2 regions of the Enterobacter sp. E14S genome follow, and region 1 is predicted to be linked to the other one. Evidence: predicted binding sites of a transcription regulator. Region 1 holds the regulator's gene; the other holds the start of a gene.
The links. Region 1 encodes sigma-54, which starts transcription at its own class of promoters, with help from an activator protein. Its sites were predicted from a motif close to GTTGGCACANNTTTCGCTNT; they were not measured.
Positions count from the first base shown of each region.

Region 2: the regulator sigma-54 is predicted to act here: its motif matches at 1,481-1,500, upstream of hypA (hydrogenase maturation nickel metallochaperone HypA).

Region 1 is NZ_JBVODQ010000006.1:125,716-133,166, reverse strand. It holds gene arcB (aerobic respiration two-component sensor histidine kinase ArcB) at 1-67, shown strand, start outside; gene elbB (isoprenoid biosynthesis glyoxalase ElbB) at 300-953, shown strand; gene mtgA (monofunctional biosynthetic peptidoglycan transglycosylase) at 950-1,675, shown strand; gene npr (PTS phosphocarrier protein NPr) at 1,715-1,987, opposite strand; gene rapZ (RNase adapter RapZ) at 1,984-2,838, opposite strand; gene ptsN (PTS IIA-like nitrogen regulatory protein PtsN) at 2,884-3,375, opposite strand; gene hpf (ribosome hibernation promoting factor) at 3,457-3,744, opposite strand; gene rpoN (RNA polymerase factor sigma-54) at 3,767-5,200, opposite strand; gene lptB (LPS export ABC transporter ATP-binding protein) at 5,248-5,973, opposite strand; gene lptA (lipopolysaccharide ABC transporter substrate-binding protein LptA) at 5,980-6,534, opposite strand; gene lptC (LPS export ABC transporter periplasmic protein LptC) at 6,503-7,078, opposite strand; gene kdsC (3-deoxy-manno-octulosonate-8-phosphatase KdsC) at 7,075-7,451, opposite strand, start outside.
Region 2 is NZ_JBVODQ010000007.1:68,629-76,079, reverse strand. It holds gene hycC (formate hydrogenlyase subunit 3) at 1-177, opposite strand, end outside; gene ACZ6J2_RS15170 (4Fe-4S dicluster domain-containing protein) at 174-782, opposite strand; gene hycA (formate hydrogenlyase regulator HycA) at 853-1,317, opposite strand; gene hypA (hydrogenase maturation nickel metallochaperone HypA) at 1,529-1,879, shown strand; gene hypB (hydrogenase nickel incorporation protein HypB) at 1,883-2,746, shown strand; gene ACZ6J2_RS15150 (HypC/HybG/HupF family hydrogenase formation chaperone) at 2,737-3,009, shown strand; gene hypD (hydrogenase formation protein HypD) at 3,012-4,133, shown strand; gene hypE (hydrogenase expression/formation protein HypE) at 4,130-5,140, shown strand; gene flhA (formate hydrogenlyase transcriptional activator FlhA) at 5,197-7,269, shown strand; gene eitA (siderophore ABC transporter substrate-binding protein EitA) at 7,423-7,451, shown strand, end outside.

The DNA of each region.
Region 1 (7,451 bases):
GATGAAACAAGAGTGGCAAAACGATGTGGCGGTGCTTAAAGCCTGGGTCGACGCCAGAAAAAAATGACCCCGGATTAACCGGGGTGCGCGAATACTGCGCCAACACCAGGGAAATCGTGGCTGCGCCTGTTTTTTAAAGTTATTTTCGAAATGGCGCTGCCTGAAAAATTTAGGCCGCACGCAGATAAGATAGCAAATCTTAAATGGTTTGTTACATGAATCAGTGAAATGTGTGAAGCATAGCGTTTTAATCAAAATTATTAATGTGCTTCAGCAAGTTGCAGAAAAGGATTGTCATGATGAAAAAGATTGGTGTCGTGCTGAGCGGATGCGGTGTTTACGATGGTTCTGAAATACATGAAGCCGTAATCACGCTGCTGGCCCTGGCTAAGCAGGGAGCAGAGGTTATTTGCTTTGCGCCGGACAAAAATCAGGCGGATGTGATTAATCATCTAACCGGCGAGCCGATGGCGGAAACCCGTAATGTACTGATTGAAGCCGCGCGTCTTGCGCGAGGTGATATCCATCCTCTTATTCAGGCAGACCCTACAGAGCTTGATGCGCTCATTGTGCCGGGTGGGTTTGGCGCGGCCAAAAATCTCAGTACCTTTGCTGCGCAGGGTGCGGAGTGTCAGATCGATCCTCATCTTAAAGCGCTGTCGCAGGCCATGCATGCGGCTGGAAAACCGCTGGGCTTTATCTGCATCGCGCCGGCAATGCTGCCCAGGATTTTTGATTTCCCGCTGCGCCTGACTATCGGGACGGATATTGATACCGCAGAGATCGTCGAGGAAATGGGGGGCGAACACGTTCCGTGCCCGGTTGATGACATTGTGGTTGATGAAGATAACAAAATTGTCACCACGCCGGCGTATATGCTGGCGAACAATATCGCTGAGGCGGCCTCAGGTATTGAAAAGCTGGTGGATCGCGTGCTGGTGCTGACTGAATGAAGGGTAAATTTGCCGCAGGCGCAGGGGTGAAACGTTTTCTCTTGCGCATCGTACTTGTGCTGGCGGTATTCTGGGGAGGCGGGCTGGCTTTATTCAGCATTATGCCGGTACCGTTCTCTGCCGTTATGGTTGAGCGCCAGCTTAGCGCGTGGTTCAGCGGCGATTTTGGTTACGTTGCCCACTCTGACTGGGTGAGCATGGATGAGATCTCCCCGTTCATGGGGCTGGCGGTCATCGCTGCGGAGGACCAGAAATTTCCGGAGCACTGGGGGTTCGACGTGGCGGCCATTGAGAAAGCGCTAGCCCATAACGAACGCCATGAAAACCGCGTGCGCGGGGCATCAACCTTGTCGCAGCAGACGGCAAAAAACCTGTTCCTGTGGGATGGCCGAAGCTGGGTGCGAAAAGGGCTGGAAGCGGGGCTCACCCTGGGAATGGAAACGGTCTGGAGCAAAAAACGTATTCTGACCGTCTATCTCAACGTCGCTGAGTTTGGCGAGGGGGTATTTGGTGTCGAAGCTGCATCACAACGCTATTTTAATAAACCAGCCAGCAGGCTGAGCATGTCGGAGGCGGCGCTGCTCGCGGCTGTTCTGCCTAATCCTATCCGCTTTAAGGCCAGCGCCCCGTCAGGGTACGTGCGAAGCCGCCAGGCGTGGATTATGCGCCAGATGAATCAGCTGGGTGGAGAGGGGTTTATGCAGCGTAATAATCTTATGTAGAGCGGGTAAGCGAAGCGCTACCCGCCTGAATAGCAGACCTTAATCTTCGTCGAACCCTGCGTTAAACAGGGCAATCACCGCCGCCAGCGCTTCCTCTTCCTGAGGACCGGTGGCTTCTACCTCAATCTGGCGCCCTTTGGCGGAATCCAGCATCAGCAGCGCGATCACGCTGTTCGCTTCCGCTTCGGTGCCTTCGTCATTCCGCAGCAGTACCTCTGCATCGAAACCCTGCATCAGCTCAAACAGCTTCATCGCCGGGCGTGCATGCATACCCAGCTTGTTGGTGATCTCAACGGTTTGTTTTACGGTCATGTTTTACGTTTTTCCAGCGTGCGATGACGGGACTGAACGTTCTTCCCGCGCGAGCGGAAATAGTCGGCCAGCTGTTCGGCGATGTAAACCGAACGATGTTTACCGCCGGTACAGCCAATCGCCACCGTCAGGTAGCTACGATTGTTTGTCTCCAGCATAGGTAACCATAGCTCAAGGTAGCTTCGCGTCTGGTAGATAAAATTGTGTACTTCTGTGTGCCGGTCGAGGAACGCCGCCACCGGCTTATCCAGACCGGTCATTGGACGCAGTTTTGGATCCCAGTGCGGGTTCGGCAGGAAGCGCACGTCGAAAACATAATCCGCATCAATCGGAATACCGTGCTTAAAGCCGAAGGATTCGAACACCATCGTCAGTTCGCGCTCGCGTTTACCCAACAGCCGGGTACGCAGCATTTCCGCCAGCTCGTGAACGGACATTTCAGAGGTGTCGACAATCAGGTCGGCACGAGAACGCAGCGGCTCCAGCAGGTCGCTCTCTTCATCGATAGCGCTCTCCAGAGAGAGGTTCTTGCTGGATAGCGGGTGCAAACGACGGGTATCACTGTAGCGGCGGATCAGCGTATTGCGGTCTGCATCGAGGAACAGCAGCTGAGGCGAGAACGCGTCAGGCAGGTTGCTCATGGCCTGTTCGAAGATCTCTGGCGATTCAGGCATGTTACGAACGTCGATACTGACGGCGGCAGAGGTTTGTCTCTCCGCCAGCGTGCGGGCCAGGTCGGGTAACAACACGACCGGCAGGTTATCGACGCAGTAAAAACCCATGTCTTCCAGGGCGCGCAGAGCAACGGATTTCCCCGACCCTGAACGGCCACTGACAATCATCAGCACCATGTTCCGTTTCTCCTCAGGACAACAGATGTGAAGGCCATCTCCTGGTTATGCATCATCCTGATTGCCTTCTGCTTCAGTGATAATTTGATAGAGCTCTTCATCACTTTGGGCCGAGCGCAGTCGACGGCAAATGGTTTTATCGGCCAGACGTTTTGCGACCAGCGACAGCGTATGCAGATGGGTTTTCGTCTGGTCGGCAGGCACCAGCAGCGCGAAGAGGAGATCGACGGGCTGGTTATCAATGGCATCGAAGGCGATGGGTGTTTCAAGCTGCACAAACACACCAACGGCACGCAGGGTATCCTCTTCCAGTTTGCCGTGCGGGATCGCGATGCCGTTGCCAATACCGGTACTGCCCATTTTTTCACGGGTCAGAATCGCTTCGAATACCACCTGCGGCGGCAGGCCCAGCTGTTTTGCAGCCAGTTCACTGATGATCTCCAGCGCACGTTTTTTGCTCTGGCAGTGAACCGCACTGCGGGTACATTCCTGGTTAAGGACATTGCTCAGTTGAAGAGCGGAATCGTTGTTCATCATAATTTCACCTAAGCGCTAACTGTACAAATGGCCTGTTGTGTTTCACAACAGGCGTCCTGCACCCGTTAACTGCCCGGACAATTAGTGTTGTTTCAGTTTATCTTTATGTTTATTGAGCTGTCGCGCAAGCTTATCAATCAAGCCGTCGATAGCAGCGTACATGTCTTGCCCTTCCGCACTGGCATGCAGTTCACCCCCGTTAACATGCAGGGTGGCATCCGAGATATGAGTCACTTTCTCCACTTTCAACACAATATAGACCTGATTGATCCTTTCGAAATACTGCTCGAGTTTTGCAAACTTCGCGTTCACGAAGTCGCGTAAAGCCTCAGTAATTTCGACGTTTTGTCCAGTGATGTTGAGCTGCATAGTGTCTTCCTTATCGGTTGTGTCAGACCAGCTGTTTACGCTGGTTGGACGGCGGAATGGATAAAGACTCTCGATACTTCGCAACAGTACGACGTGCCACCATAATACCCTGATCGGACAGCATGGTGGTTAACTTACTGTCGCTTAGTGGCTTCGCGGGGTTTTCCGCGGCGATCAACTTCTTCACCAGGGCACGAATGGCCGTTGACGACGCTTCGCCGCCGCCCTCGGTATTCACATGGCTGGAGAAGAAATACTTAAGCTCAAAAATACCGCGTGGACTGTGCAGATACTTCTGCGTGGTGACACGGGAAATGGTTGATTCATGCATCTCGACGGCCTGGGCGATATCCGCCAGTACCATCGGTTTCATATACTCTTCGCCCTGCTCAAAGAACGCCTGCTGCTGTTCGACAATACAGCGGCTGACGCGCAGCAGCGTATCATTTCGGCTCTCCAGACTTTTGATCAGCCATCGCGCTTCCTGAAGATTGCTACGAATATATTGATTGTCGGAGTCGTTACGCGCGCTGGTGCACATGGAGGCATACTGCTGGTTGATTTGCAGGCGAGGGATGCTGTCTGAATTCAGTTCAACGACCCAGCGGTCATTGTGTTTTCTGACCAGCACGTCCGGGATGACGTACTCGGGCTCGCTGGTTTGGATCGACTGTCCCGGACGCGGATCGAGTGACTGGATCAGATTCACCGCTTCTTTCAGCACCTCTTCCTTCAGGCGCGTAACGCGCATAAGGCTGCGGAAATCGTGGTTGGCCAACAGATCCAGATGATCGCTGATGATTAAACGCGCCTCGTCGAGCCATGGCGTCTCTTTGCTGAACTGAGAAAGCTGGATCAGCAGGCAGTCGCGCAGATCTTTTGCGGCCACGCCTACCGGATCGAAACGCTGGATGCGCTTCAGTACGGCTTCGACTTCCTCAAGCTCAATCTCTTCGTCGCCCATGCTTTCCAGGATATCGTCCAGCGTGACGGTCAAATAGCCGGTGTCGTCAACGGCATCGACAATTGAGGTGGCAATCGCGCGGTCGGTATCGGAGAAGGGGGTAAGTTCCACCTGCCACATCAGGTAATCCTGCAGCGACTGGGTGGTTTCTCCCTGATAGACCGGTAGCTCATCATCCTGGTAGTCTGCACGCGTACCGGAAGGGGTTCCGGCGGTGTAGATTTCATCCCAGCTGGCATCCAGCGGTAGCTCGTCGGGCATCTCTTTTTGTTCGAGTGCATCCGCGGTGTCGAGCGCTTCTGTATCCTGTGACTGCTGAGTATCTACCTCGTCATGAAGATCGGTTTGTTCCAGCAGGGGGTTGCTGTCCAGCGCCTGCTGGAGTTCCTGCTGAAGTTCTAACGTGGACAGTTGCAACAGGCGAATTGCCTGCTGTAGCTGCGGCGTCATTGCCAGTTGTTGGCTGAGCCTTAATTGCAAACCTTGCTTCATGTTCAGAGCGTTTTTCTCCGGTTCGGCGTTACGTTACCTCTACCCTATCAGAGTCTGAAGTCTTCCCCAAGATAGACGCGCTTAACATGATCGTCTTCGAGGATCTGCTGCGGCGTACCGTGGGCGATCAGATTGCCCTGGCTCACAATATACGCGCGTTCACACACGGCCAGCGTTTCACGGACGTTGTGGTCGGTGATCAGTACGCCAAGCCCGCTGTCACGCAGGTGTTCAATGATGCGTTTGATATCGATAACCGAGATCGGGTCAACGCCGGCAAACGGTTCATCCAGAAGGATAAATTTCGGGTTTGCGGCCAGCGCACGCGCAATCTCAACGCGACGGCGTTCCCCCCCGGAGAGTGCCTGACCGAGGCTGTCGCGCAGATGCTCAATGTGGAACTCTTCCATCAACTCGTTGGCACGATCCTGACGCTGTTCGCTGGTCAGATCGTTACGAATTTCCAGGACCGCCATCAGGTTATCGTAAACGCTAAGACGACGGAAAATGGAGGCTTCCTGCGGCAGGTAGCCGATCCCGCGACGCGCGCGCGCGTGCAGCGGCAGAAGGCTGATGTCTTCATCGTCAATGATAATGTTGCCGGCATCGCGCGGCACAATGCCAACGACCATGTAGAAAGTGGTGGTTTTACCCGCACCGTTAGGGCCAAGCAGCCCCACGATTTCGCCGGAGTTGACGGTCAGACTGACATCTTCTACGACACGGCGGCCCTTGTAGGCCTTCGCGAGATTTTTTGCAGTTAATGTTGCCATAACGAATTAGTTACTCTTCTTCTGTGCCGGGGCCTGGCCTTTGCCTTTGTCCTGCAGCTGCGACGGAACCAGTACGGTCGTGACGCGTTTGCCTTTCTCGCTGGAGGCCTGCATTTTTTGCTCTTTCACCAGATAGGTGATCTGGTCGCCGGTAATGTTGCTGTCCAGCTGTTCCAGATACGCGTTTCCGGTCAGTATGACCAGGTCCTTCGCCAGCTCATAGTGCATATGCGAAGCGCGGCCTTTCACCGGTTTGCCGTTGTCCTGCATCTGGTAGAAGGTGGCCGGGTTGCCGTAACCATCAATGATCTCTTTGCCCTGCTCGCCACCCGGACGGGTCACGACCACTTTGTCGGCGTTAATTTTGATGGTGCCCTGAGTCATGACGACGTTACCCGTGAAGGTGACGACGTTGCCCTGCATATCGAGAGACTGGGTATCAGACTCGATATGGATCGGTTGGTCGGTATCGCCCGTTACAGCAAGCGCGGGGAGACTGGTCGCCAGCATCGCACTGGCGATAATTACTTTAAGGCTGAGTTTGTTTGTTTTGAATTTCATAGGAGGTTCTAACCTTTTCAATCAGCTCGGCGTTCTTGCTGCGTAAGTTCCCGCGCATTCTCAAACCGCTGGAATTAAATGTTGTGCCATACAGTGTGACCAGATCCTGCGAGGTCACGTCCTGGGTTACCAGGTTAATTTGGGCATTATCCGTCGTAATTTTTCGCAGTTGCGAGTCAGCGGTCAGGGCGTTGACTTCAACGTGGCCATACAGATAAAGCATACGGTCATTTGTCAGTTTTGCCCGATCTGACTTAATTGACCACGTCGGCACTTTGTCCTTATCAAATGTGGTCATGACCGGTTGGGTAAACCACGAAATACCGTCATCTGAAAAATATTCAACATGCTGGGCGATCAGGCGATAGTTCAGCGCGCCTTCCGGGCTGTAGACCACGGTGTCGCTGTGATCGCTTTTATAGGTTGGATCGTTATTGTTGACCACTTCCGTTTGCGGATCGTCGCGATCGGCAAGGTTCACGCCAATCAATACCAGTGCGACAAGCGAAAGCAAAATGATAATCCAGCGTCTGGTTTTACTCATATCGATTGCCCTTTGGCCTCATCAAGCTTGCCCTGCGCCAGCAAAAGCAGATCGCAGACTTCACGTACGGCACCGCGGCCTCCGTTGATGTGGGTAACGTAGTCAGCGCGCGGGATCAGCAGCGGATGCGCATCGGCAACGGCGATGCTCAGCCCGACTTCAGCCATCACGGGCCAGTCAATCAGATCGTCCCCGACGTAGGCTACGTTTTCCGGTGCGATAGCCAGTTTACCCAGTAAATCCTTAAACGCCGCCATCTTATCGGATTGACCCTGATACAGATGGGTAATTCCTAAGGTTTCACAGCGGTCTTCTACCAGTTTAGCTTTTCGCCCGGTGATGATAGCCACCTCAATACCCGAGGTGAGCGCGC
Region 2 (7,451 bases), on a different contig from region 1:
GGACTGGCCGCCGAGCAGGACAACGCCGCCTGCCGTTAGCGTCATCAGGCTAGCAACCGCCCCGCCGAGCCCGGCGATCGCGCCGCTGAGCGTTTTATAGAATGAGAAGATCAGCGCCAGAACAGCGGCGGCAGCAAAACAGGCTACCGCGCTGGTAATCATCATCGCCGCGTTCATTTCGCCCCCTCGTTAAGCGCCTGTAGCAGAGAAAGGTCGCCAAAATCACTGTTGATGGTCAGCTCGCGTTTACGCTTGCTGGTACGGGCGATGTCGCGAATGTTAACCAGAATCAACGCCTTAGTCGGGCAGGTGCGCACGCAGGCCGGGCCCTGCTCATCGAAGCTGCACAGGTCGCATTTCACCGCAACGGCACGGATGCCGGGCACCCAGTCCAGCAGCGTGCTTACGCGTGCAGGCGCCGGGGGCGCGGGCGGGGCTTTTGGCGAGTTGGCGTTCGCCGGAATATGCAGCGGACGGCTGCCGGAAAATTCAATCGCGCCGAACGGGCAGGCAATGCCGCACAGCTTGCAGCTTACGCACAGGCTTTCGTTCAGCTGGACAGCGCCATCAACGCGGGTGATGGCATTCACAGGGCAGACGCCCGCGCAGGGGGCGTCTTCACAGTGATGGCAGAGCTGCGGGGCAGACTCTTTTTCATTACGCATGACGTGCAGGCGCGGCATGGACTGCAGCCCATGCAGGCGATGCGTTTCCGAGCACGCCGCCTCACAGGTTCGACAGCCAATACAGACCGTCGAGTCGGCAATTACAAAACGGTTCACCGGGTTATCCTCTGGTGATAGTCATTTTTGACGAAAAACTGTCTTGTCGACACTTCTCGACACGCAGGAGTCAGGCCACCTTCGCTGAGGCATTTCCATCCATCAGCTGCTTCAGGTTGACCGGGAGATCGTGCTCAACGGCGGCGTACAGGCCGTTATAGACCGGCGCTATTTTTTCCAGATAGTGCTCCAGCACCTGCTGGCGATCGCGGTTGCTGACGTGGCCGTCCACCATGCCGTCGGCCATCAGCTGCGCCTTCGCAATACACTGTTTTTCGCCGTCTTTTGTCTCGAGGTGGTACTCAATGGTGTGGCTGTTGAAGTTATCCGCCAGGGTAACGTTGATGATGAAATGGCCGAACAGGACGAAGCGCATGTCGCCCTGCGCCGCGCAGCTCATCGCGTGGTGAAGACGCGCTTTCGAGAGGGTTATGCCCTGAACCAGAGAGTTGCAGTAGAGGTGCCACTGGTCCTGCAGCTGCTGATGACGCTGCGCGATGTAATCCGCTTTTTCGCTGATTTCCCAAATAGTCATAGAAGGTATCCGTTTAATGGAGATAGCGGCTGTTAAGCAGATTCCATGCCAGTTTTTATCCTTCTGATTTTAAATAGATTTACTTACAAAACCGCTGTCAACGCCGCGGTGTCGACGTGTCATTTCGACAGCGTTGACATCGTCACGCCTTAACAAAAATCAAGCTGGCACCGTTATTGCATTCAATGGCGCAATTCATTGAGGAGGCGTCATGCACGAAATCACCCTCTGCCAGCGGGCTCTGGAGCTTATCGAACAGCAGGCAGTGCAAAACCACGCGAAGCGCATCACCGGCGTCTGGCTGAAGGTCGGGGCGTTTTCCTGCGTCGAGACCAGCGCCCTGCATTTCTGCTTTGAGCTGGTGTGCCGCGGCACGCTGGCGGAAGGCTGCGAACTCCATATTGAAGAGCAGCAGGCGGAGTGCTGGTGCGAGCAGTGCCAGCAGTACGTCACCCTGCTGTCATCAAAGGTTCAGCGCTGTCCGCAGTGTCAGAGCACCGGTCTCCGCATCGTGGCGGACGACGGCATGCAGATCCAACGCCTCGAAATCGAGAAGGAGTAAAGTATGTGTAGCACCTGCGGTTGCGCCGAAGGCAACCTGTATATAGAAGGGGATGAACACCGTCCCCATTCCGCGTTTCGCTCCGCGCCCTTTTCCCCTGCCCCGCGTCCTGCTGCGGCTTTAACCGGTATCACCTTCGCCCCGCAACGCTCCGCTGTGGGCGATCTGCACTACGGCCACGGCGAAGCGGGTACCCACGCGCCGGGCATCAGCCAGCGCCAGATGCTGGAAGTGGAAATCAACGTGCTGGACAAAAATAACCAGATCGCCGCCCGCAACCGCGCGCGCTTTGCCGCCCGCAAACACCTGGTGCTGAACCTGGTCTCCAGCCCCGGCTCCGGCAAAACCACGCTGTTAACGGAAACGCTCAAACGCCTGAACGGGCGCGTCTCCTGCGCGGTGATCGAAGGCGACCAGCAAACCGTTAACGACGCGGCGCGCATTCGCGAAACCGGCACCCCGGCGATTCAGGTTAATACCGGCAAAGGCTGCCACCTGGATGCGCAGATGATTGCCGACGCCGCCCCGCGCCTGCCGCTGGCGGATAACGGCATTCTGTTTATTGAAAACGTCGGCAACCTGGTCTGCCCGGCGAGCTTCGACCTGGGTGAACGGCATAAAGTCGCGGTGCTTTCGGTGACCGAAGGCGAAGACAAGCCGCTGAAGTACCCGCATATGTTTGCCGCCGCGTCCATCATGCTGCTGAACAAAGTCGACCTGCTGCCGTACCTGAACTTCGACGTGGATAAGTGCCTGTCCTGCGCCCGGGAAGTGAACCCGGAGATTGAAATCCTGCTGGTATCCGCCACGCGCGGCGACGGCATGGACGCCTGGCTGAACTGGCTGGAGAGTGAACGATGTGCATAGGCGTACCGGGACAAATCCATTCGATTGACGGGAACCAGGCCAAAGTGGAGGTCTGCGGCATCCTGCGCGACGTCGACCTGACGCTGGTGGGCAGCACCGATGAAACGGGCGCTTCGCGTCTCGGCCAGTGGGTGCTCGTCCACGTGGGGTTTGCCATGAGCGTGATTAACGAAGCGGAAGCCCGCGACACGCTCGATGCCCTGCAAAACATGTTCGACGTGGAGCCTGACGTGGGCGCGCTGCTGTACGGCGAGGAGCGTTAGCCATGCGTTACGTTGATGAATACCGCGCGCCGGAGCAGGTGCTGCAGCTTATCGGGCACCTGAAAACGCGCGCGGCGCTGATGGACTACACGAAAGAGAGACCGCTGCGGATCATGGAGGTGTGCGGCGGACACACACACGCCATCTTCAAATTTGGCCTCGACCAGCTGCTGCCGGAGAACATCGAGTTTATCCACGGCCCCGGCTGCCCGGTGTGCGTACTGCCGATGGGGCGCATCGACAGCTGTATTGAAATTGCCAGCCAGCCCGACGTCATTTTCTGCACCTTTGGCGACGCGATGCGCGTGCCGGGCAAAAACGGCTCGCTGCTGCGGGCGAAAGCGCGCGGGGCCGACATCCGGATCGTCTATTCGCCGATGGATGCCCTGACGCTGGCAGAGGACAACCCCACCCGCAAGGTGGTGTTTTTTGGCCTGGGGTTTGAAACCACCATGCCCGCCACCGCCATCACGCTGCAGCAGGCGAAAGCGCGCGGCGTCGGGAATTTTTTCTTCTTCTGCCAGCACATTACGCTCATTCCCACGCTGCGCAGCCTGCTGGAAGAGCCGGGAAACGGCATTGACGCCTTTCTGGCACCGGGGCATGTCAGCATGGTAATTGGCACAGACGCCTACGGTTTTATCGCTGAACAGTACAATCGTCCGTTAGTGGTCGCTGGTTTCGAACCACTTGATCTACTGCAAGGTGTCACCATGCTGGTTGAGCAGAAAATAGCGGCCCTGAGTACCGTGGAAAACCAGTACCGCCGCGTGGTGCCGGATGCGGGAAATGAACGGGCACAGCAGGCGATAGCCGACGTGTTTAGCGTCGAAGGCGACAGCGAATGGCGTGGTCTGGGGCTGATTGCCGAATCCGGCGTTCGCCTGACGCTGGCCTATCGCGCGTTCGACGCCGAAGCGCATTTCCGCCCGCAGCCGCAGCAGGTTTGCGACGATCCCCGGGCCCGCTGCGGCGACGTGCTCACCGGTAAATGCAAACCGCATCAATGCCGGTTATTTGGCAATACCTGTAACCCGCAAACGGCGTTTGGCGCGCTGATGGTCTCCTCCGAAGGGGCGTGTGCCGCGTGGTATCAGTATCGCAACCAGGAGAGTGAAGCATGAATACGGTTGAAATGGCGCACGGCAGCGGCGGACAGGCGATGCAGCAGCTGATTAACCGGCTGTTTATGGAAGCCTTCAACAACCCCTGGCTCGCCGAACAGGAAGACCAGGCGCGCATTGACCTCGCCACCCTCACCGCGCAGGGCGACAGGCTGGCGTTCTCCACCGACAGCTACGTGATTGACCCGCTGTTCTTCCCCGGTGGTGATATCGGCAAGCTCGCCGTCTGCGGCACGGCCAACGACGTGGCGGTCAGCGGCGCTATTCCGCGCTACCTCTCCTGCGGGTTTATCCTCGAAGAGGGATTACCGATGGAGACGCTCACGACAGTGGTCAACAGCATGGCGCACACCGCGCGCGAGGCGGGGATAGCTATCGTCACCGGCGATACCAAAGTGGTGCAGCGCGGCGCGGCCGACAAGCTGTTTATCAACACCGCCGGCATGGGCGCGATCCCCGCCGATATTCACTGGGGCGCGCAGCGGCTTAGCGAGGGCGACGTGCTGATCGTGACCGGAACGCTGGGCTGCCACGGGGCGACCATCCTTAACCTGCGCGAAGGTCTGGGGCTGGATGGCGAACTGCGCAGCGACTGCGCGGTGCTCACCCCGCTGATCCAGACGCTGCGTGCCGTGCCCGGCGTGAAAGCCCTGCGGGACGCGACGCGAGGCGGCGTGAACGCCGTGGTCCACGAATTTGCGGCAAGCTGCGGGTACGGGATTGAACTCACCGAGCGCAGCCTGCCCGTTAAGCCTGCCGTTCGCGGGCTTTGCGAACTGCTGGGCCTTGACCCGCTCAACTTCGCCAACGAAGGCAAACTGGTGATTGGCGTTGAACGCGCGGCCGCGGAAGCCGTTCTTGAACAGCTGCGGGCTCATCCGTCAGGAAAAGAGGCTGCGATGATTGGTGAAGTGGTTGAGCGCAAAGGGGTGCGACTGGCCGGGCTTTATGGCGTAAAACGCACGCTGGATCTGCCGCACGCGGAACCCTTACCCCGTATTTGCTAGGCCGCGCCACAAGCGGCCAGCATGGATTTTTTTGCTCGTTTCTACTGGAAAGCACTATGCCGTATACACCGATGAGCGATCTTGGACAGCAGGGCCTGTTTGACATCACGCGCACACTTTTACAGCAGCCCGATCTCGGCGCGCTGAGCGATGCCCTGACGCGGCTGGTCAGGCAATCGGCGCTGGCGGACAGCGCCGCGATTGTGCTCTGGCATAGCGGAACGCAGCGCGCGAGCTACTACTCGACGCGTGATAATGGCAAAACGTTTGAATACGAAGACGAAACGTATCTGGCGCACGGCCCGGTGCGCCGCATACTCTCCCGGCCTGAAGTGCTGCACTGCAACTTTGCGGAGTTCCGCCAGGCGTGGCCGAAGCTGGCGGAGAGCGACCTCTATCAGCCTTTCGGGCACTACTGCATGCTGCCGCTGGCGGCTGAGGGCCAGATTTTTGGCGGCTGCGAGTTTATCCGCACGACTGACCAGCCCTGGAGCGAGGCGGAATACGAGCGCCTGCACACCTTTACCCAGATCGTGGCCGTCGTCGCGGAGCAGATCCAAAGCCGCGTCACCAATAACGTCGATTACGACCTGCTGAGCCGCGAGCGCGACAACTTCCGCATTCTGGTCGCCATCACCAACGCCGTGCTCTCCCGCCTGGACATGGACGAGCTGGTCAGCGAAGTCTCGAAAGAGATCCACCACTATTTCAAAATCGACGCCATCAGCATTGCACTTCGCGGGCATCGCAAGGGCAAGCTGAACATCTACTCCACGCATTATCTCGATGAAGCCAACCCGGCGCACGAGCAGAGCGAGGTGGACGAAGCGGGCACCCTTTCCGAGCGGGTCTTCAAAAGTAAAGAGATCCTTCTGCTCAATCTGAACGAGCAGGACCCGGTCGCGCCGTACGAGCGGATGCTGTTTAACACCTGGGGCAATAAAATTCAGACCCTGTGCCTGCTGCCGCTGATGTCCGGCAACACCATGCTGGGCGTGCTGAAGCTGGCGCAGTGCGAGGAGGGCGTGTTTACCACCGCCAATCTGAAGCTGCTGCGCCAGATTGCCGAGCGTATTTCCATCGCGCTGGATAACGCCCTCGCCTATCAGGAAATTCATCGCCTGAAAGAGCGGCTGGTGGATGAGAACCTGGCCCTGACCGAACAGCTCAACAACGTGGACAGCGAGTTTGGTGAAATCATCGGGCGCAGCGACGCCATGTACAGCGTGCTTAAGCAGGTTGAGATGGTGGCGCAAAGCGACAGCACAGTGCTGATTCTGGGCGAAACCGGCACGGGCAAAGAGCTGATAGCCCGCGCCATTCACAACCTGAGCAACCGCAACAGCCGACGTATGGTGAAGATGAATTGCGCCGCGATGCCTGCGGGACTGCTGGAAAGCGATCTGTTCGGCCACGAGCGCGGTGCATTCACCGGGGCCAGCAGCCAGCGGCTGGGCCGTTTTGAGCTGGCGGACAAAAGCTCGCTGTTCCTCGACGAAGTGGGCGATATGCCGCTGGAGCTACAGCCGAAACTGCTGCGCGTCCTGCAGGAGCAGGAGTTTGAGCGCCTGGGCAGCAACAAGCTTATCCAGACCGACGTGCGGCTGATTGCCGCCACCAACCGTGACCTGAAAAAAATGGTCGCCGACCGCGAGTTTCGCAGCGATCTTTACTATCGTCTGAACGTCTTCCCGATCTTCCTGCCGCCGCTGCGCGAGCGCCCGGAAGATATCCCCCTGCTGGTCAAAGCCTTTACCGCGAAGATCGCGCGCCGGATGGGGCGAAACATCGACAGTATTCCTGCCGAGACGTTGCGCACCCTTTCATCGATGGAATGGCCCGGCAACGTGCGCGAGCTGGAAAACGTCATCGAACGCGCGGTGCTGCTGACGCGCGGTAGCGTGCTGCAACTCTCCCTGCCTGAGGTTACGCTTCCTGACGTGACCGCGCCCGCCGCGGAAACAGCAAAAGAGGGAGAAGATGAATATCAGCTCATTATGCGCGTGCTGAAAGAGACCAACGGCGTGGTCTCCGGGCCAAAAGGTGCGGCCCAGAGACTGGGGTTAAAACGCACCACTCTGCTGTCTCGCATGAAGCGGCTTGGGATTGATAAAGAGAGCCTGGTTTAAGTCCGCATTCCGGCGGTGTTTTTCTTACACCGCCTTTTGTTCCCCTGCGCAATTGTCCCTCATTGACACCAAATCGTTTCCTCTGTATAAAATTCCGCCTTAATAATGAGTTTCATTTGCAACAACAATAATATTAATGAAGGGTAGCGTTTCATGAAAAAGGTCATCTGCGCGTTAGGTCT